Regions from separate parts of the Sodalis sp. RH14 genome, predicted to be linked through region 1. Evidence: predicted binding sites of a transcription regulator. Region 1 holds the regulator's gene; each other region holds the start of a gene.
What was found. Region 1 encodes CRP, which controls carbon source genes, mostly activating them, when cyclic AMP is high. Its sites were predicted from a motif close to ATGTGANNNNNNTCACAT; they were not measured.
Positions count from the first base shown of each region.

Region 2: a site for CRP is predicted at 6,132-6,149, ahead of ACL2XQ_RS15755 (2-hydroxycarboxylate transporter family protein). Genes of this name have one in related genera too.
Region 3: a site for CRP is predicted at 6,123-6,140, ahead of adhE (bifunctional acetaldehyde-CoA/alcohol dehydrogenase). Genes of this name have one in related genera too.

Region 1 is NZ_CP178739.1:5,216,370-5,226,470, reverse strand. It holds gene ACL2XQ_RS23925 (DUF427 domain-containing protein) at 10-393, opposite strand; gene ACL2XQ_RS23920 (ABCB family ABC transporter ATP-binding protein/permease) at 635-2,410, opposite strand; gene ACL2XQ_RS23915 (aminodeoxychorismate synthase component II) at 2,611-3,186, shown strand; gene argD (bifunctional acetylornithine/succinyldiaminopimelate transaminase) at 3,345-4,571, shown strand; gene ACL2XQ_RS23905 (YccS/YhfK family putative transporter) at 4,588-6,660, opposite strand; gene crp (cAMP-activated global transcriptional regulator CRP) at 6,714-7,346, opposite strand; gene ACL2XQ_RS23895 (hypothetical protein) at 7,514-7,702, opposite strand; gene ACL2XQ_RS23890 (OsmC family protein) at 7,662-8,084, shown strand; gene ACL2XQ_RS23885 (phosphoribulokinase) at 8,503-9,372, opposite strand; gene ACL2XQ_RS23880 (YheU family protein) at 9,477-9,719, opposite strand; gene ACL2XQ_RS23875 (LysE family translocator) at 9,841-10,101, shown strand, end outside.
Region 2 is NZ_CP178739.1:3,449,441-3,459,541, reverse strand. It holds gene ACL2XQ_RS15775 (YncE family protein) at 1-684, shown strand, start outside; gene ACL2XQ_RS15770 (TonB-dependent siderophore receptor) at 1,049-3,232, shown strand; gene ACL2XQ_RS15765 (YceI family protein) at 3,299-3,871, opposite strand; gene ACL2XQ_RS15760 (cytochrome b) at 3,858-4,454, opposite strand; gene ACL2XQ_RS15755 (2-hydroxycarboxylate transporter family protein) at 4,660-6,003, opposite strand; gene ACL2XQ_RS15750 (NAD-dependent malic enzyme) at 6,386-8,071, shown strand; gene ACL2XQ_RS15745 (helix-turn-helix domain-containing protein) at 8,161-9,024, shown strand; gene ACL2XQ_RS15740 (IS66 family transposase) at 9,077-9,475, shown strand; gene ACL2XQ_RS15735 (DUF554 domain-containing protein) at 9,568-10,101, opposite strand, start outside.
Region 3 is NZ_CP178739.1:3,196,342-3,206,442, forward strand. It holds gene oppF (murein tripeptide/oligopeptide ABC transporter ATP binding protein OppF) at 1-693, opposite strand, end outside; gene ACL2XQ_RS14540 (ABC transporter ATP-binding protein) at 690-1,715, opposite strand; gene oppC (oligopeptide ABC transporter permease OppC) at 1,727-2,635, opposite strand; gene oppB (oligopeptide ABC transporter permease OppB) at 2,650-3,570, opposite strand; gene oppA (oligopeptide ABC transporter substrate-binding protein OppA) at 3,674-5,311, opposite strand; gene adhE (bifunctional acetaldehyde-CoA/alcohol dehydrogenase) at 6,413-9,133, shown strand; gene ACL2XQ_RS14565 (thymidine kinase) at 9,577-10,101, opposite strand, start outside.

The DNA.
Region 1 (10,101 bases):
CCGCGTTGATTATCCGCCGGGACGCAGGTCGATGCTGTCGACGCGATCGGGATAAAACGCCACGTAATCCTTAATGGCGGCGACGGCCTCATGGGGCGATTCGTAGCTCCATACGGCATTGCGCGAGCGCAGTCCGCCCGGCGTTATGCTGTAGTACGCGCAATCGCCTTTATAGGGGCAATAGGTGGCATGGTCGGTCCTTTCCAGCAGCGTCATGTCCACATCGGCGCGCGGGATATAATGCACCGGCGGATAGTCCGCTTCGCGCAGGGTCAGCGACTTTCGGCTGTCGGCGACGGTATGGCCGCCGACGGACACCACGATGCGCTGCGGGTTGGGCTCAATGGTGATCGGATGATCGGGACCTGGTATTTTAACGGGTTTGGTATTCATAACGGTATGACCTCGGTGCGTTATCGTGACGTCCGGGGGACCCGCCGCAATAAACCGCGGCGGGGGTATCCGGCCTGTGACCGGCCATGGCGTACTATCGCAGCCTACGCCTTTGCGCGTGCGGCGTGTTACCGCCAGTGCTCCCTAGCCTTTACTCTCCCGGCAAGCAGGCTGCGGCCTCGGCCACCGGCAGGATGCACGCAAGCCACGTGAAGCCGCGCCGCCGCCCCGAAGGCGTTGTTTACGCCGTCTGTTGATCCTGTTCCTCGCGGCGCTGATGCTGCCACATCGCCGCGTAGCGGCCGTTTTGCGCCAGCAGCTCGCCATGGCGTCCGCGCTCGGCGATGGCGCCGTCCTCCAGCACGAGAATCTCGTCGGCATCGACGATAGTGGACAGCCGGTGGGCGATGATAAGGGTGGTATGATCGCGGCTGACCTCGCGCAGATGCGTCTGGATCTCGCGTTCGGTCTGGGTATCAAGTGCGCTGGTGGCTTCGTCGTAGACCAGGATGGCGGGATTTTTCAGCACCGTGCGGGCGATGGCCACCCGCTGCTTTTCACCGCCGGACAGTTTTAGGCCCCGTTCGCCGACGCGGGTCTCGTAGCCGTCGGGCAGGCTGACAATAAAATCATGGATATGCGCCAGCCTGGCGGCCCGCTCGATTTCGGCAAACGTGGCGTCGGTATTGCCATAGCCGATGTTATAGCGCAGGGTATCGTTAAACAGCACGGTATCCTGCGGCACGATGCCGATGGCACGGTGCAGGCTCGCCTGGGTAACGTCGCGGATATCCTGCCCGTCCACGGTGATGGCGCCGGCATCGACATCATAAAAACGAAACAGCAGGCGCGACAGCGTGGATTTGCCCGCGCCCGACGCGCCGACCACCGCCACGGTTTTCCCCGCCGGAATGGTAAATGTGATATTGCCCAGGATGGGGCGGCGCGCGTCATATCCGAAACCGACGGCGTTGAACGCCACTTCCCCGCGGGTAACGCGCAGCGGCGCGGCGCCAGGGCGATCTTCAATTTCTCTTTCCAGCGTGAGCAGATCAAACATATTATCCATATCGATCAGCGCCTGGCGTATTTCCGCATAAATAAAACCAAAAAAATTCAGCGGCTGATACAACTGCAGCAGATAAGCGTTAACCAGTACAAAGTCGCCCAGGGTCATGGTGCCCTGGGTAATGCCGCGCGCCGCCATGGCCATCATCGTGACCAAACCGACGGAAATCACCGCCGTCTGGCCAATGCTCAGCACCGTAAAGCTGAATTGGTTTTTAATGGCGGCGCGCTCATACAGCCGACGCGAGCTGTCAAAGCGCTGGCACTCGAACGCCTCATTGCCGAAATATTTCACGGTCTCGTAATTAAGCAGGCTGTCGAGGGATTTATTACTGGCGTCGGCATTGGCCTGGTTTAATTCGCGGCGAAAGCGGGTACGCCATCCCACCGCCGTAATGGTAAACAGGATATACGCGCCGACGGTGGCCATAATCGCCACCGCGAACCAGATGTTCAGCAGCCGCCACATAATGGCCGCCACCAGGCTGATTTCAAATAAGATGGGCACGATGGAGAACAGTACGCGCGACAGCACCGTCGAGACCGCCTGGGTTCCCCGCTCGATGGACAGGGACAACCCGCCGGTGCGCCGTTCCAGATGAAAACGCAGGCTTAGGGCATGCAGCTGGCGGAAAACGCGCAGGCCCAGCAGCCGGGTGGCGTTTTGGCTGACATAGATAAACATCACGTTGCGCAGTTCATCAAATAACGATGCGCAGACCCGCGCCAGACCGTAGGCGAGGATAAGCCCGATGGGCACGGCCAGCAGCCGCGCCTGGTCGCCGCCCAGCCGGTCGACGATGGCTTTATAGGCCAGCGGCACCAGCGACGTGCCGACCTTGGCCACGATCATAAACAGCAGCGCCGCCACCAGATAGTAGCGCAGCTTAGGGTTATTCTTGGGCCACAGGTAAGGCAGCAGTATTTTCAGCGGCTTATAACGGTACATGCGTTGTTTTTTTATCCCTGACGATATGACAATATGGCCGGTAGCCTGCGGGCGGGCGTCGGGTGAATATCACACAGGTCCTGATCTCCTGTCCAGGCAAAGGACGCTATCCTGTGTAGCTGGCGGGGCACGGGCCGCTATCTAAAATGCATCCTGTTGTTATTCAATAAAAATCTATTTACCAGTAGGATATACCGGCGATGTTGCTGCTTATCGATAACTATGACTCCTTTACCTACAACCTGTACCAATATTTTTGCGAGCTGGGCGCGCAGGTAGAGGTATGGCGCCACGACCGGTTGCAACTGGCCGATATCGAGCGCATGGCCCCGCGGCAACTGGTGATTTCCCCGGGTCCCGGCACCCCCGACGAGGCCGGCATTTCACTGGCGGCTATTCGTCATTTTGCCGGCAGGATACCTATACTCGGCGTCTGCCTGGGTCATCAGGCCATTGCGCAGGCTTTCGGCGCCCGCATCGTGCGCGCAAACCAGGTGATGCACGGCAAAACCTCCGCCATTATCCATGACGGCCGCGGCGTCTTCGCCGGGCTGGCCCTGCCGCTGACGGTCACCCGCTACCATTCCCTGGTGATCGACCGCGCCGGCTTGCCCGATTGCCTGGAGGCGACCGCCTGGAGTCTGCGCGACGGCGCGCGGGATGAAATTATGGGCATCCGTCATCGAACCCTGCCGCTTGAAGGTGTACAGTTTCATCCTGAAAGCGTGCTCAGCGAGCAGGGACATCAACTCCTGGCGAACTTTCTTGCGTGTTAGCCGATCGGCATGTTGATATAGCATTAACGGACAAGGCCACGGGCAGCGGCTTTTTTTCGCTCTGATAGTGATAAAACGATTGCACTGGAGTGATTTTTTATTCATATTTTATGACTATAATATCACTTCTTGATTTGTTGCGGACCGGGTAATTACATATGAATACAGATAATAGCGCAGTAACGCGGGAAACTTTCGACCAGGTTATTCTGCCGGTTTATGCACCGGCGCAGTTTATTCCGGTCCGGGGCAAGGGCAGCCGGGTATGGGACCAGGACGGAAAGGAATATATTGATTTCTCCGGCGGCATTGCCGTCACTGCGCTGGGACATTGCCACCCGGCGCTGGTCGCGGCGCTGAAAGCCCAGGGCGAAACCCTATGGCACACCAGCAACGTCTTTACCAACGAACCGGCGCTGCGCCTGGCGCGCAAGCTGATTAACGCCACCTTTGCCGACCGGGTGTTTTTTGCCAATTCGGGCGGCGAGGCCAATGAAGCGGCGTTTAAGCTGGCGCGTCACTACGCCATTACCCGCCACAGCCCCTATAAAACCAAAATCATCGCTTTTCATAACGCGTTCCACGGCCGCACGCTGTTTACCGTTACCGTGGGCGGGCAACCAAAATATTCCGACGGCTTCGGGCCAAAACCGGCGGATATCGTCCATGTGCCTTTTAACGATCTGGCGGCCGTCAAGGCGGTGATGGATGATCATACCTGCGCCGTGGTGGTGGAGCCGATTCAGGGTGAAGGGGGCATTATGCCCGCCACGCCGGAATTCCTGCAGGGCCTGCGCGATCTGTGCGACCAAAATCAGGCGCTGCTGGTGATGGACGAAGTGCAGTGCGGCATGGGGCGCACCGGCAAGCTGTTTACCTATATGCACTATGGCGTAACGCCGGATATTCTGACCACCGCCAAGGCGCTGGGCGGCGGTTTCCCCATCAGCGCCATGCTGACTACGGAAGAGATCGCCTCGGTGATGAAAGTGGGCACCCACGGCACCACCTATGGCGGCAATCCCCTGGCCTGCGCGGTATCCGAGGCGGCGCTGGATGTGATTAACCAGCCGGAAGTCCTGGCGGGCATTAACGAAAGGCACGATCGTTTCGTCAGCGCGCTCCAGGCGATTGACGACAAATATCAGGTATTTTCGGATGTGCGCGGCATGGGCCTGCTGCTGGGCGCCGAACTGCGGCCGCAGTTCCATGGCCGGGCGCGCGAGTTCCTGCACGCCAGCGCCGCGCAGGGCCTGATGATCCTCAACGCCGGTCCGGACGTCATCCGTTTCGCGCCGTCGCTGGTGGTGGAGTTCGCCGATATCGAACAGGGCATGGCCCGGTTTGAACAGGCGGTGGCGCAGGTTATCGCCGCCAAACCCTAAGGCGCGCGGCGGGAGACTAATGGCTTAACCGGCGCGCCAGCCAGTTGCCGTGCTGCGGCCGCTGGCGCCAGGCTACCGATGAAATCGTATGCATCACGCCCAGATGGAACAGAATACGCCGCAGATGGCGTTCCATCAGGGTGCCGGGCAGCTCCGGCGTTTCGCCGGCGGCATCCATCACCGGGCTGTCTGAGCTTGGGCCGTCATATTCCAGCCGTTGCTGGCAGCGCTGCAGCGCCACCTCGCAAGAGGCCAGGTACTTTTGCGCCAGCGTCGGCGTCAGCATGTAGTGATCCCGCGCCAGGATGGTCATGGCATTGATGTGCTCGACGATGAACTGGCTATGGGTCACCCATAAACGCATATCGGTCAGATAGCGCGAATTAAACGCCGGCTCCCGCATCGCCTGGCTAAGCGACGTAAACAGCGCGTTGTGCGCCTGGTTGACCTTCATGCGCGCGTAGGCCAGCGCCGCCGGCTCGGGGGCGGGTTGCAGCAGCAGTCGCAGCGCGTCCTGGTCCCGCTCCAGCGCCAGATGGGCGTTTTTGCGCAGCATACCGCTTTGCCACTGCGGCCATAACCACAGCATGCCGCCGAACGCCAGCATACAGCCGATCAGCGTATCCACCAGCCTGGGCACCAGGAAATGCGCGCCGTTCAGCGACAGTAGCTGCAACGTATACACCGCGGTCACCGTCATGCCGATCATCGCCAGGCCGTAATTTTTGCGCAACACCAGGTAAGACGCCAGCGTCAGGAACAACATGCACAGCAATACCGTGCCGTCGCTCAGCCTGAATTGCAGCGTGCCGGCGGCAATCACCAACCCCGCCAACGTGCCCAGGGCCCGATGCTGGATCCGCACCCGGGTGGCGTTATAGCCGTTCTGGCTGACAAACATCACCGTCATTAAAATCCAGTAGGGTTTGGGGAGATCCAATACCAGCCCCAGGCTGCTGCCGATGGCCAGCATAATCCCAAGCCTTGCCGCGCTGCGCAGCGCCATGGATTTAAAGGAACAGTAGCTGACCAGCGCATGCCAAAACGACAGCCGCTGCTGGTTGTCGGCCATCAGGTCGCGGCGGTAAAGCGGGCGCTGGGTACGCAGCAGCCGGGCGATACGGCTGAAATGGTAATAACAAAACTGTCCGACCGGATTATCCGGATGCCGGTCGGCAATTTTTTCCAGGGCCGACAGCGCGGTGGCCATGTTAAAACGCCCCGGCTGCCGGTGATAGAGAATATCATCCGCCAGTACCCGCAACCGCGCGGCAATCAGCCGGGCGTTATAGCGGATAACCGCCTCGGCGTGGCTTTGCGCCACCAGTTTTTGTACTTCGTCCGGCTGGTGCAGGCTGACGGCGATATGCTCCTGCAAATCCAGCGCCACCTGGAAAGAACGCAGCAGGCGTTTGTACTGCAGCTGATCATTGGCCGACAGCATATAAAGCTGCTGGTATACCTGGGCAATCAGATCAATCACCGCCTGCTGGCGGGCAAACAGCGGCGGCAGGGCGGTTTCCGGATCGGTATGCTGTGTCAGCAGGGTATATTTCGCCTCGATATAATCCGCCAGCTCCCGATACAGCAGGCTAAGCGATTCCCGCATCGGCTGCTCCTTCCACAACCGGAACCACAGGGCGTTGAACAGCCCGTACCAGGCGGTGCCGGCAATATACAGCAGCGGCGGCACGGCGGGCGGCACATTGCCGGCCAGCCCCAGGGTAAAGATGGCGGCGATAAGCGCGGCGGGCAATAAACGGCCGTGCAGCGGGCTGATTTCACCGGTAACGCCGAACAGCAGCGCCAGGCCGAGCATCACCAAGGGCAACGGCACCGGCACGGCCAACAGCACCTGGATCAGCACGCTGCTCAGCGCGAACAGCACGCCGCCGACGGCCAGTCGCTTGAAAAACCGTTTATGCAGGGTATCGAGGCCGGCGATATTGCAGCAGGCAGGGACCAACGAAAACAGCAGGCCGTTTTGCAAGCTGCCGAATAACAGGCCGGCGGCCACCGGCAGGCATAGCACGATGGTTTGCCGCAGGGCATAGTTTACTTCAGGGTGGTAGATTAACCGGCGCCACATACTGTCAGCAAAAAAAGCGTGGTACGAAGCACCACGCCTGTATAACGGGGCTATCAGCGCGTGCCGTAAACAACAATGGTTTTACCGTGCGCGGATATAAGATTTTGATCTTCGAGCATTTTAAGAATACGTCCTACCGTCTCGCGGGAACAGCCGACAATCTGGCCGATTTCCTGACGGGTGATTTTTATCTGCATGCCGTCGGGGTGGGTCATGGCGTCGGGTTGTTTCGCCAGGTTCAACAGGGTTTGCGCTATGCGTCCGGTAACGTCCAGGAATGCCAGGTTGCCGACTTTTTCCGACGTTACCTGTAAACGACTGGCCATTTGCGCCGACAGGCGCATCAGGATATCCGGATTCACCTGAATCAGCTGCCGGAATTTTTTATACGAAATCTCGGCGACTTCACAGGCGGTTTTCGCCCGTACCCAGGCACTGCGTTCCTGACCTTCCTCGAATAGGCCGAGCTCACCGATGAAATCTCCCTGGTTAAGATAGGAGAGAATCATCTCTTTGCCTTCTTCATCCTTAATCAGCACCGCCACGGCGCCCTTAACGATGTAGTAAAGCGTTTCAGCCTTTTCACCCTGATGTATAAGTGTACTCTTCGATGGATACTTATGAATATGGCAATGAGACAGGAACCATTCGAGAGTCGGGTCTGTTTGCGGTTTGCCGAGAACCATTCGCTGTTATCCTCTTTTGTCATCGCTATCCCAGGTTCGGGACATCGTATTCCCTGTTACGGCGCTTGTATTATTCACTCTGACTCCGCGTTTAAACGGAGCGACGTAAGGGAACTTATTAGGGTCTGGTAATGTGATGTTCCGATCGATCTCTTGCCCTTTCATTATCATGAGGCCGATCCAGCCTTGTTTTTAGCATAGGTTTGAAGCAGTGTCTTCTGTTGTCTTGCTTCAGCATGAAGTATGTTCAGTAACATTGCCAGTTTTCCAACAAAAATGTAGTCTGCTGGAAAGCTTTTCATCAGGAGTATCATAATGCAGGCACGGGTCAAATGGGTAGAAGGGTTGTCTTTCATGGGCGAATCCGCCTCGGGCCACCAGGTTTTGATGGATGGGAACGCGGGCGAAAAAGCGCCCAGCCCAATGGAAATGGTATTGATGTCGGTCGGCGGCTGCAGCGCCATTGATGTGGTATCGATTTTACACAAAGCGCGGCAGGACGTCCGGGACTGCGAGGTCAAACTCACCTCCGAGCGCCGCGACGAGGCGCCGCGCCTGTTTACCCATATCAACCTGCATTTTATCGTCACCGGCGCCGGGCTGACCGACAAGGCGGTGGAGCGGGCGGTGACGCTATCGGCGGAAAAATACTGCTCGGTCTCACTGATGCTCGGCGCGTCGGTCAATATGACCCACAGCTTTGAAGTGCGCGACGAACACCACGCCCCCGCCGCCTAACCGGCCCGCCAACACCGCACTCAAACCCGGCGTGTTCAAGGGAGAGCGCGCCAATGGGGTCGAATCGGGCATGGTTTCTCTGCCCGACCGAGCGCCCCATGGCACGGTATGCCCGCCAACACCGCACTCAAACCCGGCGTGTTCAAGGGAGAGCATGCCGATGGGGTCGAATCGGGCGTGGTGTTCCCGCCCGACCGAGCGCCCCACGGTATGCTAGGCCCGCCAACACCGCAGCGAATCCTGGCGTGTTCAAGGGAGAGCATGCCGATGGGGTCGAATCGGGCGTGGTGTTCCCGCCCGACCGAGCGCCCCACGGTATGCTAGGCCCGCCAACACCGCAGCGAATCCTGGCGTGTTCAAGGGAAAGCATGCCGATGGGGTCGAATCGGGCGTGGTGTTCCCGCCCGAGGCCTCGAGTTTACTTAATTTCCTTTCCTTCCAGCAACTGCTGTACCAGCGGCCCCATAATCAGCTCCATCGCCAGCCCCATCTTGCCCCCGGGCACCACCAGCGTATTAATATTGGAAATAAAGGAGCCTTGCAGCATCGCCAGCAGATAAGGCAGGTCGATATGCGCCAGGCTACGGAAATGAATAACGACAAAACTTTCGTCAAGTGAGGGAATCGCCTTGGCGGCGAAAGGGTTCGACGTGTCGACGGTCGGCACCCGCTGGAAATTGATATGGGTGCGGGAAAACTGCGGCGTGATGTAGTTAATATAATCCTCCATCGACCTCACCACCGAATCCATCACCGCCTCGCGCGAATGCCCCCGCTCGCCGGTATCGCGCACCAGTTTCTGGATCCACTCCAGGTTGACGATGGGCACCACGCCCACCAGCAAATCCACGTGCTTCGCCACGTCATGGCTATCGGTTACCACGCCGCCGTGCAGCCCCTCGTAAAATAACACGTCCGTCGGTTCCGGCAACGCCTGCCAGGGCGTAAAGGTACCGGGGATCTGGTTATACGGCACCGCCTCGTCATACGTATGCAGATATTTACGCGACTGACCGCGGCCGGTATCGCCATACTGATGAAACGTATGCTCCAGCAGGCCAAAGTTATTGGCGTCCGGACCAAAGTAGCTGATATGGCGCCCTAAATCCCGCGCCTTGCGGATCGCCATATCCATTTCCGGCCGGGTAAAGTGATGAAAGCTGTCACCCTCCAGTTCGGCGGCGTGGATATTCAACTGCTGGAATATTTTACGAAACGCCAGGCTGGTGGTGGTGGTGCCCGCACCGCTGGAACCGGTAACGGCAATAATGGGGTGTTTTGTCGACATGGTAACCCTACGCTTGGTTGAATTGCGGCGTGAAGAAGTGCGCCCGGCATCAAGGCCCAGAAGTGAGTGTTAGCATATTTAGCGCTTAGGGGCCAGGGGCTTCGCTATTCGCCCGGCGTATCTCCGGCCTGGTCATTAAACCGGCCGCGCGGCATGATATTGATATTTTCATGCAGTTCCGACCAGACCACCACCGCCTCGCCGCTTATCAACTGGCGTTTTACATCCTCGACCTTTTGCGCCAGTGATTTCTCCTGCTCGCCATAATCGGTGCCCTCACGCAGTACAAAGGACTCGATCAGGTTATAGAGCGTGTCAGGATCGATTTGTTCCCAGGGAATAATCACGATATTGTGTCCCGATAGTCAATAAATCAAGGTGTTGAGTAAATTTCACCTGTTATGCCTTGTACATCCCCGTGCGCACTGGTAGCTTCATACGCGTTATTTTACGGGGAGCCGCCAAAACGTGGAACTGAGTCTTTTTCTGTCAATGCTGGGGTTTCTCTGGGTGGCCGCCATTACCCCTGGCCCTAATAATATGCTGCTTACCGCCTCGGGCGCCAATTTTGGCTTCTGGCGCTCGATGCCGCTGATGATCGGCATCATGCTCGGCATGCAATGTATCCTGCTGCTGGTGGCCTTCGGCATCGGCGGCCTGATCACGCTTTATCCGTCCCTGCATTTTATGCTGAAGGTGGCGGGCAGCCTTTACCTGCTGTGGCTGGCC
Region 2 (10,101 bases), 1.8 Mb from region 1:
GTGCTGGATGGGCGCCAGCGTTCTGACACCGTCAAACCGCTGGCGCCGCGTGAGCTGGTGGTGGACCAGGAGACCAATACCCTCTATATCGCCGGACTGGGTGAGTCCAGCGTGATATGGGTGGTGGACGGCGCTACCCTGACCCTGCGCGCCACCCTGGACGATATCGGCAAAATGGGCACCGGGCTGGCGCTGGACGCGGCGGCAAAACGCCTGTACGTGACCAATGCCGACAACGAACTGCTGTCCATCGACACCGTCACCAACAACGTGGTGCTGCGCAAAAAGCTCGATGAAACCGCGACGGAACACTTTTTCCTCAACCTCAGCCTGGACCCGGCGACGCACCGCGCGTTTATCACCGATTCCAAACAGCCGCAGGTGCTGGTGGCGGATACCCGCAACGGTAATATCCTGGCGAAAATCGGCGTGCCGGCATCGCTGGCGGTGCTGTTTAACCCGGTGCGCAACGAAGTCTATGTGACCCACCGCCAGGCGGGGCAGGTGAGCGTGATCGACGCCAAGACCTATAACGTGCTGCGCACCATCGCTACCCCGGTGCACCCGAATAGCCTGGCCCTGTCGCCCGACGGCCAAACGCTGTATGTCAGCGTAAAGCAGGCTTCCAGCCGCCAGCAGGAAGCCACCAGCCCGGATGACGTGATGCGTATCGCGCTGCAGTAATATCCGGCAGGGCGCGACGGCGTCCTGCCTGACCCTTTCCGATATGCCGCCCGCCCCGGAACTGGACGTGCCGGAGGCACGGCGCAAGCGGGGCATTTCCGCTGCGGGTTGCCCAGCGGCGGTGGCAGGCTCTGGGCGCTTACCCGATTACTGCTGATATTCTCCGGCAACCGGCTTTGCATTCCCCATTCAAGACGTCGCAGAAAGCGCGGCCTGGCTCACGCACTGGTATGCTCAGAAAACCACCGTTCTTCACATTAAGGAGAAAATGTGAAGAATTCCCGCATTCATATACAATGATAACGATTCTTATTACTATTCGTATTCTCTTGGGAAAATATAAATTGCAATAGGATCATAATAAATGTGTGTAACTAAAAATTTCACTATGGGACCGCTCGCCATTTTATTCACCGCCATTTTCAGCAGCGGCGCCGGCGCCGAAACGACGGGGGAAACCGACAGCGAGGACGTGATGGTCGTCAAGGCCACGGCCGAAGAGGAGCTGAAACAGCAGCCCGGCGTATCCATTATTACCGCGGACGACATTAAAAAAGAACCGCCGGTAAATGACCTGTCGGATATCATCCGCAAAATGCCCGGCGTCAACTTGACCGGCAACAGCGCCTCGGGCAGCCGCGGCAACAACCGCCAAATCGATATCCGCGGCATGGGGCCGGAAAATACGCTGATCCTGATAGACGGCAAACCGGTCACGTCGCGTAATGCGGTGCGCTACAGCTGGCGCGGGGAGCGCGATACCCGCGGCGATACCAACTGGGTGCCGGTGGAGATGGTCGAGCGGATCGAAGTGTTGAGAGGGCCTGCGGCCGCGCGCTACGGTTCCGGCGCTGCGGGCGGCGTGGTGAATATTATCACCAAGCGGCCGACCAACGATTGGCACGGGTCGTTATCCCTGTATACCAACCAGCCGGAGGATGATAAGGAAGGCGCCACCAAACGGGCCAATTTCAGCCTGAGCGGTCCGCTGATCGACGATGTGCTGACCATGCGATTGTACGGCAATATCAATAAAACCGACGCCGACAGCCCCGATATCAATACCCAGCAAAATGGCTCCTATGCCGCCGGCCGCGAAGGGGTGCGCAACAAGGACATCAACACGCTGCTATCATGGAAAATCGATCCCCGGCAAAGCATGGACTTCGAATACGGCTACAGCCGCCAGGGCAATATCTACACCGGCGATACCCAGTACAGCAATGGTAACGTCAGCAGCCTGGTGCCGACGCTGTATGGCGAGGAAACCAACCGCATGTACCGCCAGAATTATGGCGTGACCCATAACGGCGTCTGGGACTGGGGCCAGTCCCGCACCGGCTTCTATTATGAAAAAACCAATAATACGCGCCTGATGGAGGGGTCGACGGGACGCGTAGAAGGCATGATCAATAGCGACACCTTCTCCACCAGCCGGCTGGAGAACTACAAAGCCAATACGGAGCTGAATATCCCGCTGAAGTTATGGGTGGATCAAACCGCTACCCTTGGCGCCGAATGGAACCGCGAAGAGCTGAACGACCCGGCATCGATGCATGCCACCAGCCAGACCAATGCGAACATCGGCGGTGTATCGGGCAATCCCGCGCTGCGCAGCAGTAAAAATAGCGCGGAATTAAGCGCGCTCTATTTTGAAGATAATATCGAAGCCCTGCCCGGCACCGACCTTATCCCCGGACTGCGTTTCGATTATCACAGCAAGTTCGGCGCCAATTGGAGCCCCAGCCTGAATATGTCCCAGGAGCTCGGCGATTTTTTCAAGCTCAAGGCGGGCATCGCCCGGGTGTTTAAGGCGCCTAATCTGTATCAATCAAGCGAAGGGTATTTATTGCGCACCAATGGCAACGGCTGCCCGGCGGGGGTCGCCACCGGCGCCTGCTACCTGCTCGGCAACGATGACTTAAACCCGGAAATCAGTATCAACAAAGAGATCGGCCTGGAATTTACTGCCAACGGCTATGACGCCGGCATCACTTATTTCCGTAACGATTACCGTAATAAAATCGTGGCCGGCACCGATGTTATCGGCACCGCGTCGGACGGCGGCAATATCCTGCGCTGGGAAAATGGCGGCAAGGCGCTGGTGGAAGGGCTGGAGGCTAATCTGGCGATACCGGTGCTGCCCGATACGCTGAACTGGCGTACCAATGCCACTTATATGATCACCTCCGAGAATAAGGAAACCGGCAATCCGCTATCAGTGATTCCCAAATACACCATCAATACCCTGCTGGACTGGCAGGTTAACGATAAATTGTCCGCCAATGCGGCCTGGACCATGTACGGCCGGCAGAAACCGCGTGAATACGCGGACATACGCAACGAAGTCGGCTCGCTGTCCAGCAAAGAACTGGGTGCTTATTCCGTGCTGGGCGTCGGCCTGAATTACGATGTGACAAAAAATGTCCGGGTCAATGTCGGTATCAGCAATCTGCTGGATAAACGCATTTATCGTGAAAACGAAGGCGCATTAACATATAACGAACCAGGACGAGCCTATTATGCCGGCTTAACCACGTCGTTCTGACGGATATTGCGCCGCTGGAAAGCAGAGAACCCTGGCGGCGGTGAAAAAACGGGGATGGCCGGCAGGTCACTGCCTGATCCCTTCGACTGAAATAAGCACGTCCACCTGCTGCGAGGCCGGACCCAGATCCGTGGTGATATTAAAATCTTTTAGCGCCAGGGTTCCTTCAGCTTCGAAACCCGCGCGATAGCCGCCCCAGGGATCGTTGCCCTGGCCGACCAATTTGGCTTCCAGGGTAATGGGTTTGGTCACGCCGTTTAACGTCAGGTTGCCGGTGATATCCCATTCATCGCCGTCTTTTTTCACCTGCGTGGAGGCGAAGGTGGCCTGGGGATATTGTGCTACGTTGAGGAACTCCGCGCTCCTGAGATGTTTATCGCGTTCCGCATGATTGGTATCGACGCTTGCGGTGTTAATCACCACGTTCACCTTGCTGGCGGCGGGATTATCAGCGTCGAATGTGAAGCCGCCGTCAAAATCCCTAAAACCGCCGTAGAGCCAGCTGTAGCCAAGATGTTTGATCTTGAATTGAATAAAAGCATGCTGGCCCTGTTTATCAATTTTATACTCCGCCGCAACGGCTATGCCCGAGGCGAAAAATAACGCGACCGTCGCCAGGCCCAGGCTAGTCTTTTTCAGCATGGTGTTTTTCCTTATATTGCGCAGGTTGATGAAGGTGATACCCAAGCATCCGCTTAAGCGTGATGTCGCCATCGATAAAATGATGTTTTAACGCGGCCAGGCCGTGCAATACCGACAGGATCACCACGCACCACGCCAGGTACAAATGGATGTCGCCCGCTAAATCGGCTTGCCCCGCCAGGCCGCTCAGGGTGGCCGGAACGGAAAACCAGCCGAATACATTTATCGGCTGCCCGTCCGCGGTGGAAATCAAATACCCGCTGGTAAGCAGGGCGAAGAGCAGGATATATAAAGTCCAATGCGCCAGCACCGCGCCGGCGCGGGTCAGCGGCGAGTAATGGCTGAGGGGTTTGGGCGGCGGGGAAATAAAACGCCAGATCAGGCGTAAGATCATCATGGCGAACAGGAGACAGCCGATGCTTTTGTGCAGTTCGGGCGCGCGATGATACCAGGTCGCATAATAGCCAAGCGTCACCATCCACAGGCCTAGCGCAAACATACCGTAAACGGCCAACGCCACCAGCCAGTGGATAGCAATGCTGATATGGCCGAAACTGTCGGCTGAGTTGCGCCAGCGCATAAGGCATCGTCCTCGTGGGTTGCGTTACCCTTGGTCAACAAATAAAACAGATTGAAATAAAAAAGCAATTTAAGTCGTGTCAAATACGTTAAAGTTTTGTAAATAGAAACAACGAGTCCTGCCTTGGAAATGTTGGCATCAGACGTGGGCAAGGTTATTTTTAAGCCCGCGGAGAACGGCGTTGGCATAGGCCCGGTAGCGGATGCTAGATCAGCCATCCAAGGAGTAATGTGGCGCCGATGACCGTCGATGCTCCGCCGATCCGGGTGGATATCTGGGCGAACGGCATCAATGACATGCGGTTTGACGCTGATAGAATGGCAACGTCGCCGGTCCCGCCCAGTCCGCTGTGGCAGCATGTGACGATGGCGGCCTCGATCGGGTACATATTGAGATAAGGCGCAATCAGAAAACTCACGACGCCCATGGAAATGACCACCGAGGCACAGACGATCACATAGCCGAGGGAGAACACCGCGACCACGCTTTCCAGCGGGACATACAGCATGCCCAGTCCAATCATAAGCGGCCATACCAGTGTGGTGGATACAAATTTATAAAAACTATGGGCTCCTTCCTCCATCTTTGCCGGGATCACCCGCGCGTATTTACACAGTACGGCAATCAGAATCATCAATACCGGTCCGGGAATATGAACCCATTTTTCAACTAAACCCCCAACGATGAAAAAGGTGCAAATCATCAATAAACCGCCGCCCATCAGCGCGAAATCCACCGGACGTTCTTCTTCTTTTCGGGCAAACAAGGCATTTTCCGCCGCCGACCTGATTAATGTGCCATCGCCACTCCAGTGAGTGCGGCGGGTGCCCAAACGGGCCAGCACGCCGGCGCAGACGATAGCGAAAATATTGCCCACGACGGCGGCGGGAGCCAACTGCGCCACGTAAACATCCGGCGAGGCGCCCAGGATGGCGGAATAAGCCAGGGAAAGGGGTAAAATACCTTCGCCAATCCCGCCGCCCAGGATGGGGACGATAATAAAGAAAAAAGTATGGTAAACGCTATACCCGAATAATTTACCCACCACCAATCCGCTTATCGCCGCCGTTGCGGTTCCCGCCAGCAAGGGTATAAACATACGGATCATGCCTTGCACCAGGACAATACGGTTCATGCCGAGGATACTGCCGACCACCAGGCTGGCGATAACAAAATACAGCAGGTTGGCCTCCTTCATTAACAGGTGTACCGTCTCCAGGGTATTAATTTTAAAAACGCCAAAAAAAACCATTACCGACGGTACCATTAGACAAAGAATGGCTGGGCCGCCAATATCGCGCAGCACGGGAATCCGTCGGCCAATATGCGACAGCAAAAATCCCAGGGTCATAATGACGGCCAAACCACCAATCATATTTTTAGGCAGGTAGCTGGAATAGGCGGAAATAAACACGATGCTGGCGATGGTAATGAAAAGAATCAACGGCACCGAACTGATATCAGCGCCGTTGCATTGCCTGAAGAATGTCGATGAGGGCGACGTTGCTGTTTTTTCATAATTCTCAATTGGTTTGTCGATTTTTTCCATTATAATCACCTTGCTGTTTTGGCGGTGCGCTGATAAGAGGTTAATGGGTTTTATTGATTAAATAGCTGACGTTAAATACGTATTATAAAATTATAATGTTTTATTTTATACTCAGATGTATAATTTGTGTGCGCTACTCATCACACAATCTTTTTGGTAATTTAATTAATCTTTGTTTAATTAAAAAACTTTAAATAGTTAAAAATGCATATTAATAATTAAATTTAACTGAGAGTTGCAACCTGACATGCTATAACAGTCACCACTGATGGGTTTTTTAGCCGGGTGCGGACAACTGCTTTATGCCAAGCTGCTCGCCGGCTGTGAGTGGAAAAATATAAATACAAGCGTATTTATTGATGTTATATGCGAGGGTTGTGAAATGGCATCGTGCAAAACGTTGTACACACATTATACCGGGTCATTGCTGCTGGATAATCCCTTGCTGAATAAGGGATCGGCTTTCACCGAACAAGAGCGTCGCGCCCTCAATCTCTGCGGACTGTTACCGAATCAGGTCGAAACCATCGGCGAGCAAACGGAGCGCGCTTATTCTCAATACTGCCAATTTAAACGGGATATTTCAAAACATATCTATTTGCGTAATATCCAGGACACCAACGAGACATTGTTTTATAATTTGTTGCGTTATCATCTTGACGAAATGCTGCCGATTATTTACACCCCAACGGTCGGCGAGGCCTGCGAGCAATTTTCGGCGATCTATCGCCGCGCCAGAGGGTTGTTTATTGCCTATCCGGACCGGGATCGTATTGACGACATGCTGCAGAATTTCTCTAAACATGATATCAGAATCATTGTGGTTACCGACGGGGAGCGCATTCTCGGGTTGGGCGATCAGGGCATTGGCGGCATGGGCATTCCTATCGGCAAGCTCTCTTTATATACCGCCTGCGGCGGCATTAATCCGGCACAAACGTTACCGATCATGCTGGACGTCGGAACCAACAATATGCAGTGCCTGGACGACCCGCTGTATATGGGCTGGCGGCACCCGCGCATAAACGATGACGAATATATGGCCTTCATCGACGCCTTTATCGTGGCGGTCAATACCCGCTGGCCCCGCGTCTTGTTGCAGTTCGAGGATTTCGCCCAAAAGAACGCCATGCCGCTGCTTGAACGTTATCGCCATACGCTGTGCTGTTTTAACGACGATATCCAGGGTACCGCCGCGGTAACGCTGGGAACCCTGATCGCCGCCAGCCATGCCGCGGGCGGCCGGTTACGCGATCACCGGGTCGTATTCCTCGGGGCGGGTTCCGCCGGCTGCGGCATTGCTGAAAATATCATCGCGCAAATGATGGCGGAAGGGGCCGGAGAAAAAGAAGCCCGTGCCCAGGTCTTTATGGTCGATAGATTTGGTCTGTTGACCGACGATATGCCCAACCTGCTTGATTTCCAGCGCCGGCTGGTGACCGCCCGCTCCTCGCTCGCCGGCTGGGGCCTGACTACACCCAGCGTCTCGCTGCTGGACGTGGTGCGTCACGCCAAGCCGAGTGTGCTTATCGGCGTCTCCGGCCAGACAGGGCTGTTTACTGAGGAAATCGTGCACGAAATGCTGCGCCACTGCCCGCGGCCGATTATTATGCCGCTGTCCAATCCGACATCGCGCGCGGAGGCCCGGCCACAGGACGTGCTCGCCTGGACCGAAGGCGCGGCAATGATGGCGACGGGCAGCCCGTTTGCGCCGGTGATTTACCAGGATCGACGCTATGATATTCCCCAATGCAATAATGCGTATATTTTCCCTGGCCTGGGGCTGGGCATTCTTGCATCGGGCGCCAGCCGCGTCACCGATGGCATGCTGATGGCGGCCAGCCAGGCATTGGCGGCCACTTCGCCTTTGGCGATGACCGGCGCGGGGCCGCTACTGCCGCCGGTGAATGATATTCAGCAAATATCGCGCGCGATCGCCGTTAAGGTGGCCAAAACCGCCCAGGAAGAAGGCGTGGCGTCGGTCATGTCGGAAAAGGACCTTGCCCGGTCATTGGAGCAGAATTATTGGCAGGGTGGTTATAGCCATTATAAACACTCATCTTTTTAAATCGTTTATGCGCCACCTGGGGGTTGGGGCTATCGGTCCGACACCCGGTTTGTGTTTTTTTATGCCCATGAGTGTTATGAGGAATGCCGATGGATCCCTCCCACATCATTTTTGCCCTGCTGGGCTGGTTGGAAAATAACTTGGATCAGCCATTAATCATGGATCGGATTGCGAGTAAATCAGGTTATTCAAAATGGCATTTACAACGTATGTTTTCCAGAATAACCGGTACGACGCTGGGTTCATATACCCGGGCGCGCAGATTGTCCCGGGCAGCGGTGGCGTTATGCGTCACCGATTTACCCATTATTGATATTGCCATCAGATATCATTTTGACTCCCGGCAGAGCTTCACCCGGGCGTTTAAAAAACAGTTTGGCCAAACGCCCGCCTTTTACCGCGATACGACGGAGTGGCCGTCGTTTGGCATTTGTCCTCCGATACGACCAGGCGCCGCGACTATGCCGCCGCTCACCTATGTCACCTTACAGGATGTGCAGTTATACGGCGTCACCAGCAGCTATACCGGGTCGCTTGGGCGGGATAGCACTTTTTTTCGCGCCGATTTGCATACGGATTTTTGGTTTCACTATTTGGAGCAAGCGCGGATCTTACCGTCCGTCTTGTTTGGTCTAAATCATGTACTGCCGAATAAAAGCCCTGAAATGGGACAGGAAGTCATATTCCGTTACACCACTGCGCTTCAGCCAAAGTATGCCCCCATAGGTCAACCGGTAATACTGGCGGGCGGTGAATACGCGCTATTTACCTATAACGGAGATACGGGCGGCCTGCAGAATTTTATTTTGATGCTGTATGACACTTATTTGCCAAAGCTGAAATTAACGCGCCGTCAGGGGCCGGATATAGAGTGCTTTTATCCGCAAGGCAAAGAGGAGATAGCAACGCTGCATCAATCGAATTGCCAATACCTGATACCGGTATACCGCTGAAGACATCGTTGTCCTTGCCTGGCGGTATCCCAATGCGCTGTGCGGGTGATATTTGTATCCGGGGGCGTCCGGCCGGGTAACGAAGGCAGGGGTGCGAAGCACGATCTCGATCGTTACTGATAGGGCCTTTACCACGCTGTCGCGCCAGGCCGATACGGCGAAGGCGTCCAACTATCTGATGAATCACTGGCAGGTGTTGTGTTACTACGCCGGCGATGGCTGGGCGGAGATCGATAACAATATCGCCGCAAACGCGCTGCGGGTAGTGAGCCCGGGCCGCAAAAATTGCCTGTTCTTCGGTTCGGACCGCGGCGGTGAACGGGCGTTGCACAAGCTAAACGGGGTGGAACCGGAAGCGTATCTGCGTCATGTGCTGGCAGTTATCGCGGAACATCCCATCAACAAGATCAAAGATCTCCTGCCGTGGCACCTCGACATCCCTGCTGAGTAAGGGGCAATACGGCGCTAGGCGGTCGCTTACTATGATGCCGCGGCAATTTTTTTATAGTGGCAAAAAAAAATGGCACGACAGAGAATTTTTTTTCAAGCTGTCATCAGTGCCCTCCATACAAAAGAAAGTGGCACAACAAACAATAGCGCTGGTAAAAAATTCACCACGGAAAAAATTTTAATCTGTGCGATGCGAAGTCCCACGGCAATCATAATTATACCACCGCAGGCCGAGAAATCGGCGAAAGCCGCCTTATCCATATATGGCATAATCCACACCGCTAGTCCAAATAAAGCGCTCTGGATTAACAGCTGGGGTATGGCCACCATCACTAAGGTAATCCCAAGTGACATCGAAAAAATCATCGCGGTAAAAAAGTCCATAATCGATTTAACCAGCAGCAGCTGATAATTACCTTCGAATCCTTCGGTCAATGCGCCGACTATGCCTAGTCCACTGGCACAAAACAGGACAATCATAGCGGTAAAACTTTGGGCGAATTCTTTTGCTGGCATAGTGCTACGGGTTTTGATGACTCGGGATAGCCAGTACTGAAGCTTTCCTGCCCCCCATTTAACGCCATGCTCCAGGGAAAACAATTCACCTAATGTGGTTCCAAGGATCAA
Region 3 (10,101 bases), 2.0 Mb from region 1:
AATATGCTTCACCACCGCCAGATCGTGGGCGATAAAGATCAGCGACAGCCCCATCTCACGCTGCAGCTGCTGCAATAAATTCACCACCTGCGCCTGGATCGACACGTCCAGCGCCGACACCGGCTCGTCGCAAATCACCAGCTTGGGTTCAAGTATCAGCGCGCGGGCGATGCCGATACGCTGACACTGCCCGCCGGAAAACTCATGCGGATACCGATTGATAAGATTCGGCAACAGCCCCACCTTCAGCATCATGTTGCGCACCTTGTCTTTCACCAACTGGCGCGGCATCTTCGGATGATAGGTATGCAACGGCTCGGCGATGATATCGCCGATGGTCATGCGCGGATTAAGCGAGGCCAGCGGGTCCTGGAAAATCATCTGGATATCGTTACGCGTCTCGCGCCACTCATCGCTGCTCATCCCCTGCAATTCCTTGCCCAGCCAGGCGATACGCCCGCTGGTGGATTTCACCAGGCCAATCAGCGCCCGGGCAAAGGTCGATTTGCCACAGCCCGACTCGCCCACCACCCCCAGCGTTTCTCCCTCGTACAGCCGCAGGGACACGCCGTCGACCGCCTTTAGGCTCTTGGCCGGTTGCCAGAACCACTGTTTATCGCCTTTCACCTCGAAATACACTTTCAGGTTTTCGACATCCAGCAGCACCTTTTTATGTTCGTCCATGGCATTCATACCAATTCCTCCAGGGGCTTATAGCAGGCGCGCAGACGCTCCGTGGCGAACCGCTCAAGGGGCGGCATGTTGACGCAGATATCCATGGCGTAAGGACAGCGCGGCTGGAACGGACAGCCCTCCGGCAAACGCAGCAGATTGGGCGGATTGCCGGGAATGGTCACCATCATGGTGGAACCGTCGGCATCCAGCCGTGGCACCGCCGACAGCAGGCCGATGGAATAAGGATGGCTGGGCTGGTAAAAAATATCGCGCGCCGTACCGTATTCCATGGTACGGCCCGCGTACATCACCAGCACGCGATCGCAGATGCCGGCCACCACACCCAAATCGTGGGTAATCATAATGATGGCGGTGTTAAACTCGCGTTTCAGATCGTTTAGCAAGGTCATGATCTGCGCCTGGACGGTGACATCCAGCGCGGTGGTGGGCTCATCGGCTATCAGCAGTTTCGGCCGGCACAGCAGCGCCATGGCGATCATCACCCGCTGACGCATGCCGCCGGAAAACTCATGGGGATACATCCGCATCCGCTTGCGCGCCTCGGGCATTTTTACCGCGTCGAGCATACGCACCGACTCTTCAAACGCCTCATGCTTGCTGATTTTTTTATGCATCAACAGTACTTCAATCAGCTGTTCGCCCACCCGCATATAAGGATTAAGCGACGTCATCGGATCCTGGAAAATCATCGAGATTTCCGAGGCGCGTAGTTTGTTCAGCTGCTTCTCCGGCAGGTTGAGAATTTCACGGCCATTAAAGGCGGCGGAGCCCTCAATACGCCCGTTGGCGGCCAGCAGTCCCATCAGGGCAAACGCGGTCTGAGACTTACCCGAGCCGGACTCGCCGACAATACCCAGCGTTTCCCCGGCCCGCAGGGTAAAGTTCAGGTCGTTAACCGCGGTCACATCGCCGTCGGCGGTGGCGAAGGTCACGCGCAAATCCTTAACGGTCAGCAATGCCGGCGCGGACGCTGCCGACGCCAGGGAGGGCGTCGGCGTTTTTGGGTCGATTATGCTCATCACGGCACTCCTTAACGATCTTTCGGGTCGAGGGCATCACGCAGGCCATCGCCGATAAAATTAAAACAAAACAGCGTCACCACCAGGAAAAAGGCGGGAAACATCAGCAGCCAGGGCGACACTTCCATGGAATTGGCGCCGTCGCTTAACAAGGCGCCCCAGCTGCTCAGCGGCTCCTGCGTGCCCAGCCCCAGGAAACTGAGGAACGACTCGAACAGGATCATGCTCGGCACCAGCAGGGACGCATAAACCACCACCACGCCCAGCACGTTGGGGACGATATGGCGCAGGATAATATTGCGGGTACGCACCCCGCTGACCACCGCGGCCTCGATAAACTCCTTGCGTTTCAGCCCCAGGGTCTGGCCGCGCACGATACGCGCCATATCCAGCCAGGACACCATGCCGATGGCGATAAAGATCAAAAAGATATTGCGGCCGAAAAAAGTCACCAGCAGGATAACGAAAAACATAAACGGAAAAGAGTTGAGGATTTCCAGCAGGCGCATCATCACCGAGTCGGTTTTACCGCCGAGATAGCCGGACAGCGCACCGTAAAGCGTGCCCAGGATCACCGCCACCAGCGCGGCGGCGACGCCGACCATCAAGGAAATCCGTCCGCCGATGGCCACGCGCACCAGCAGATCGCGGCCGGAGGAATCGGTGCCGAAATAATGCGCGGATTCCATACTCGGCGCGGCCGACATCATGGCAAAGTCGGTATCGTCGTAACTGAATTGCGCCAGGGAAGGCGCCAGGGCGACAAACACCACGATCAGCGCCAGAACGATAAGGCTGGTTAGCGCGGCCTTGTTATGGATAAAACGCCGGCGGGCGTCCTGCCAAAGGCTACGGCCTTCCACTTGCAGCGTTTCGCTGAGTTTCTCCAGAGCCTCGCTATTTTTGTTACCAATCATCATGTGCGTGCTCCAGCTTAATAACGTATTTTCGGGTCGATAACCGCGTACAGCACATCGACAATCGCATTAAATAAAATCGTCAGCGCCCCGACCAGGATGGTCAGGCTTAACACCAGCGAATAATCACGGTTCAGCGCGCCGTTGACAAACAGCTGGCCGATCCCCGGCAGTCCGAAGATGGTTTCTATTACCATGGAGCCGGTAATGATACCGACAAACGCCGGTCCCATATAAGAAATGACCGGCAGCAGCGCGGGTTTGAGGGCGTGGCTGAAAATAATGCGCCGCATGGGCAGTCCCTTGGCCCGGGCGGTGCGGATAAAGTTGGAGTGCAGCACCTCAATCATCGAGCCACGGGTGATACGGGCGATGCTGGCGATATAGGCCAGCGACAGGGCAATCATCGGCAGCAGCACAAACCTGGGCGCGCCGCCGTTCCAGCCGCCGCCCGGCAGCCATTTAAGCGTAATGGCGAAGATAAGCACCAGCAGCGGCGCCACCACAAAGCTGGGTATGACGACGCCGGTCATGGCAAAACCCATGGCCAGGTAATCCCATTTGGTATTTTGCCGCAGCGCCGCCATGACGCCGGCGAATACCCCCACCACCATCGCCAGTATAAACGCCGCCAGGCCTAGCTTGGCCGAGACGGGAAAAGAATTGGCCACCAAATCGTTAACCGAATAGTCTTTATATTTGAACGACGGGCCGAAATCACCGTGCGCCAGTTGGACCAGATACGCGCCGTACTGCTTTATCATCGGATCGTTGAGATGGTACCTGGCTTCGATGTTGGCCATCACTTCCGGCGGCAGGCCGCGCTCGCCGGTAAACGGACTCCCGGGCGCCAGCCGCATCATGAAAAATGAAATGGTGATCAATATGAATAGCGTCGGAATCGCTTCAAGCAACCGGCGGATAATAAACTTTAACATGCCCAATACCTATAACGTGCATTTATTCAAATCGTTCACTTGAACAGGAAAAACAGGGCACGGCCCGTGAAGACCCTGCCCTGTTGTCATCCATTACGCCTGGTTAATGTTTGATGATGTAAAGGTCTTTTACATACACATTATCCAGCGGATCTTTACCGGTATATCCACCAACATAAGGTTTCACCAGCCGGGCGTTCACATAGTAATACACCGGAACGATGGCGGAATCCTTATCCAGTTGCTGTTCAGCCTGCTGATACAAGGTTGTGCGCGCATCATCGCTCTTGGCGTCGACGGCGTCGGCAATCAGTTTATCAAAGGCCGGGCTGGAGTAATGGGCGGTATTGCTCGAACCATTGGTCAGCATAATGTTCAGGAAGGTGGTGGGTTCGTTGTAATCGGCACACCAGCCGGCGCGGGATACATCAAAGGTCCCCTGGTGACGGGTATCGAGGAAGGTTTTCCATTCCTGGTTTACCAACTTGACTTCCACGCCCAGGTTCTTTTTCCATATCGACGCAACGGCAATCGCCAGTTTCTTATGCAGATCGGAGGTATTGTACAATAAATCGAAGGTCAGCGGCTTATCCTTGGTGTAGCCGGCCTGCTCCAGCAGCTTACGCGCTTCGGCATTACGTTTGTCCTGGCTCCAGCCAAACCACTCCGGCGGGGTCAGCTTGGCGCCGTCGGTATACGGAGGCGTAAAACCAAAGGCGGGCAAGTCGCCCTGGGCTTTGACCTTGTTAACGATAATATCGCGATCCAGCGCCAGTTTCAGCGCGGTGCGCACGCGCACATCGGTAAAGGGCGCCTTTTGGTTATTGATTTCATAATAATAGGTACACAGATACGGATCGACATGCACTTCTTTCGGGATTTCGCGTTTCAGCTTCTGGAATAATTCGATCGGCAGATTGTTATAGGTCATATCGGATTCGCCGGCGCGATAGCGGTTCACGTCGGTTACTTCCGAGGAAATCGGCAGGTAGGTCACCTGGTTGATCACCGTCTTGGCATTATTCCAATAGGACGGGCTACGCTCCAGCACCAGACGCTCGTTGACGACCCAATCCTTTACTTTATACGCGCCGTTGCCGACCCAATTGGCGGGCTGGGTCCATTTTTCACCAAACTGCTCCACCACCTTTTGCGGCACCGGCGACATGGCGGGGTTGCTCAGTAATTTAGGAAAATAAGGCACCGGCTGGCTCAGGGTCACTTCCAGCGTCTTATCGTCCACGGCCTTAACGCCCAGGGTATCGGGTTTCATTTTGCCGGCAATGATTTCATCGATATTCACGATATGGGCGTACTGCGGATAGCTTTCATACGGCGACGCGGTCTGCGGGTCGGCCAGGCGACGCCAGCTATAGACAAAATCCTGCGCCGTCACCGGATCGCCGTTGGACCATTTGGCGTCTTTGCGCAGATGGAAGATCCAGACTTTCGAGTCCTTGGTCTCCCAGCTTTCGGCGGCGCCCGGCTGCGTATGGCCGTACAGGTCGTTAATGGTCAGCCCTTCCAGCACATCGCGGTTGATATTGGATTCCGGCACCCCTTCTATCTTATGGGGATCGAGGGACTGTATTTCGGCGCCGTTGCCGCGCACCAATTCCTGTTTGTCGCTAAGCTGCACGCCGGCGGGAACGTCCGCGGCGAAAGAGGATCCTACCGACACGACGCCCAGTGCGGCAATGATGCCCGCCGCCAGCAGTGTCTTTTTCGTGATGTTGGTCATTATCAGTGCACTCCAGTTTTTTATTATTGCGTGGCCCCGGCTTTGCGGCACGCAGGTTCCCGTTAAACGGGTATGACAACTCCCACGCCAATTATGGTGAACGAAACCACAAGGCAAAGAAGCGGTATTCCTTATTGGTGAAGGCTATAAAGGAAACAAGCCGGCGCGGCGCCGGCAAAAACAGCAATCGGGTGGGACACAGGCCTGGCAAGAAGTTATTTACAGTTATCATGGCATCAAAAAATATCAGCCTTACATGGAAAAATAATTATTATTTAATCATTTGTTACATAAAAACACATAAGGTCAATTTATGGCCTGTAAAGAGAATAAACGCCTAATGATGCGTGAATAAACACTAATAACATCTGAGTAGCATTGTGACAAGACCCTTTGCCGCTTAGGCTGAAAAAAAATCCGGAAAATTCCGATAAAACCCGCTATCGTTTTGAAATAAAGCACGATTAATTTCCCATTATGCCGACAAAATCCCATTGCGCAGTTAATATACGCTGATGCTTTATGGTGCATTTTGGCCAATTCCGTGCATGTTTTGTCCTATTTTGATGCTGACCGTTATGAGCATCGCTGCGCGGGGTTAGGCAGGCAATGTTAAGGTGGATTTTTCTGGCGGCCTGCCGTTTTGCTTTCTCCCCCGGCGGTAAATCGCTATTTGGGGCGAATTTTGCAGCCAGTTTGTTAATTAATTGTAATCGTATTTATCCCGACATTTCATCGGTTAACGTAATTAAGGCACCTGTGTAACTTTTGCGGCTACCCCTCCCTGCTGAATGGAGTCAGCATGCATAATTTGTGATATGTATCACATATAACTGCGGTAATACTCTTTAAGATCCCTTTAACGCAAAGCCGGGTAAGCATAAAAAAGCGGCAATTTAACTGAATTTTTTGTTAAAGTAGGTGATTGAAGAAACTCATTAAGTAAAAAGCTCATTGTGCCAATGCATATCCCTGATTGGGCAGATAGACTAACTGATATAATATTAGTCATATATATCTTTGTGGGCGAGGCGGGCAGGCTTTTTACTTAAAGAGTTTAACAATCTAACCCAAAATTTTAACATTTATTAGGAGAGCATTATGGCTGTTACTAATGTCGCTGAACTTAATACGCTGGTAGAACGCGTCAAAAAAGCCCAGCGCGAATATGCCAATTTTACCCAGGAGCAGGTGGATAAAATTTTCCGCGCCGCCGCCCTGGCCGCCGCCGATGCGCGCATCCCCCTCGCCAAGATGGCCGTAGCCGAATCCGGTATGGGCATCGTCGAAGATAAAGTGATTAAAAACCATTTTGCCTCCGAATATATTTACAACGCCTATAAAGATGAAAAAACCTGCGGCATCCTGGCCCAGGACGATACGTTCGGCACTATCACCATCGCCGAACCCATCGGTATCATCTGCGGTATCGTGCCTACCACCAACCCGACATCGACGGCTATCTTCAAGGCGTTAATCTGTCTGAAGACCCGCAACGGCATCATTTTCTCGCCGCATCCGCGCGCCAAGAACGCCACCAACCGCGCGGCGGAAATCGTGCTTAAGGCCGCTGTCGCCGCCGGTGCGCCGAAAGACATCATCGGCTGGATAGACGAGCCGACCGTGGAATTATCCAACCAGCTTATGCATCATCCGCTGGTCAACCTGATCCTCGCCACCGGTGGTCCGGGCATGGTCAAGGCCGCCTACAGCTCCGGCAAGCCTGCCATCGGCGTCGGCGCCGGCAACACCCCGGTCGTGGTGGATGAAACCGCGGACATCAAACGCGTGGTAGCCTCCATCCTGATGTCGAAGACCTTCGATAACGGCGTCATCTGCGCCTCCGAACAGTCGGTTATCGTGGTCGACGAAATCTATGACGCCGTACGCGAACGTTTCGCCAGCCATGGCGGCTATATGCTGCGCGGCGAGGAACTGAAAGCCGTTCAGGGCATCATCCTGAAAAACGGCGCGCTTAACGCGGCCATTGTCGGCCAGGCGGCATCGAAGATTGCCGATATGGCCGGCATCAAAGTGCCGGGCAACACCAAGGTGCTGATCGGTGAAGTGACCGTCGTGGACGACTCAGAACCCTTCGCCCATGAAAAACTGTCGCCGATGCTGGCCATGTACCGCGCCAAGAATTTCGAAGACGCCGTGATCAAAGCGGAAAAATTGGTGGAGATGGGCGGCATCGGCCATACCTCTTGTCTGTACACCGACCAGGATAACCAGCCTGAACGCGTGAATTTTTTCGGCGACAAGATGAAGACCGCGCGTATCCTGATCAACACCCCGGCCTCCCAAGGGGGTATCGGCGACCTCTATAACTTCAAGCTGGCGCCGTCCCTGACGCTGGGTTGTGGTTCCTGGGGCGGGAACTCGATCTCCGAGAACGTCGGGGTCAAGCATCTCATCAACAAGAAAACCGTGGCCAAGCGAGCTGAAAATATGATGTGGCATAAGCTTCCTAAATCCATCTATTTCCGTCGTGGTTCATTGCCGATCGCCCTGGACGAAGTGGCCAGCGACGGCGCAAAACGCGCCTTTATCGTCACCGACCGCTATCTGTTCAACAACGGCTATGCCGACCAGATTACCTCGGTGCTGAAAAACCACGGCATTGAAACCGAAGTGTTCTTCGAGGTTGAGGCCGATCCGACCCTGAGCATCGTGCGCAAGGGCGCCGAGCAGATGATGTCGTTTAAACCCGATGTCATCATTGCCCTCGGCGGCGGCTCGCCGATGGATGCCGCCAAGATCATGTGGGTGATGTACGAACATCCGGGCACCCCGTTCGAAGAGCTGGCGCTGCGCTTTATGGATATCCGTAAACGTATCTACAAGTTCCCGAAAATGGGCGTAAAAGCCAGGATGATTGCGGTTACCACCACCTCGGGCACCGGTTCGGAAGTTACACCGTTCGCCGTGGTCACCGATGACGCCACCGGCCAGAAATACCCGCTGGCGGATTATGCCCTGGTGCCGGATATGGCGATTGTCGACGCCAACCTGGTGATGAACATGCCTAAATCCCTGTGCGCCTTCGGCGGCCTGGATGCGGTAACCCATGCGCTGGAAGCCTATGTGTCCATTATGGCCACCGAGTTTTCCGATGGCCAGGCGCTGCAGGCCATTAAGCTGCTTAAAGAATACCTGCCGGCCAGCTATCATGAAGGCGCCAAGAACCCGGTGGCCCGTGAACGCGTGCATAACGCCGCCACCATCGCCGGTATTGCGTTTGCCAACGCCTTCCTCGGCGTATGTCACTCCATGGCCCATAAACTGGGGTCGGAATTCCACATTCCCCATGGCCTGGCCAATGCTATGCTGATCTCCAACGTGATCCGCTACAACGCCAACGACAACCCGACCAAGCAGGCCGCGTTCAGTCAGTACGACCGTCCGCAGGCACGCCGTCGCTACGCCGAAGTGGCGGACCATCTGGGCCTGAGCAAACCGGGCGACCGTACCGCGCAGAAGATCGAGAATCTGCTCGCCTGGCTTGACGAAATCAAGGCAGACCTGGGCATCCCGACCTCTATTCGCGAAGCCGGCGTGCTGGAAGCAGACTTCCTGGCAAAAGTCGACAAGCTGTCGGAAGATGCGTTCGATGACCAATGTACCGGCGCCAACCCGCGTTATCCGCTGATTGCCGAACTTAAGCAAATCCTGATGGATACCTACTATGGCCGTAAATTCGTCGAACCCTTTGAAAACGCCGTCGCGGCGGCCAATGCGCCCGCCCCTGTCGGTAATATCAAAGCGACGATAAATGACGTCGTGAAATCCGAGAAGAAAGGCAAGAAAGTCACCAGCTGATACTGCTGATGCCTGTTAGTCCCCCGTTCCGGCGGGGGAAACGCCAAAAAGCCCCGTAAGGGGCTTTTTTGTGTCCGCAGCGCTATCACTACGCCCCCGCCTGGGGATGCGCGCTACGGCCCGCCTGGGCCGTTTAACGCGCTATCGCAACGCCAGCGCCGTACGGGGTATTCATAACTCCGGGTGCCCTTGCCTGCCTTTAGCCGTCCCCGGCGCGTCCCACCGCCCAGTCCTCAATACCGTTCCCGGCTTTCGCCGGCAACGCCGCCACTCGTAGACAAAGACCGCTGAAGGCCCCTAAAGGCCCCGACACGGGATTCCCGGGCCTGGGCGCGGCCGACGCCCAGGCCCGGTCATTGGCAGCCGCTGCGCGCCGCCTGGGCGGTTTAAGCGCGCGGGCTGCCTGCCTGGCGGATTCGCCGCCGGTCGGGACCGGCGCGAACCTAAGCCGACGGCGTCAGGCGCGTGTAACCTGGCACGGACACATCCTGTTCCAGCGCCTGTTTGTAATGTTTGCGGCAAACGGAGACATAACGCTCATCCCCGCCGATAACCACTTGTTGCCCATCATGCACGGGCTTGCCCTCGTCATTTAGCCGCAATACCCGGTTCGCCTTGCGACCGCAATAACAGATAGTTTTCAGTTCAATCAATTTATCCGCCCAGGCAAGAAGATATTGACTGCCGGGAAACAATTCCGCGCGAAAATCCGTTCTTAAGCCGTAGCAGAGCACCGGAATATCGAGCTGGTCCACGACATCGGACAACCCGTTAACCTGTTCCCGGGTTAAAAACTGGCTTTCGTCGACTAACACGCAGTGCAACGGCTCAAGCTGATGCGCCTGCGTGATGACGGCCAGTAAATCGGTATCGGGGCGGTATAGCTCGGCCGGCGAGGAAAGGCCGATACGGGAACGGACCTGCCCGCGCGCGAAGCGATTATCTATTTCCGCGGTAAATACCAGCGT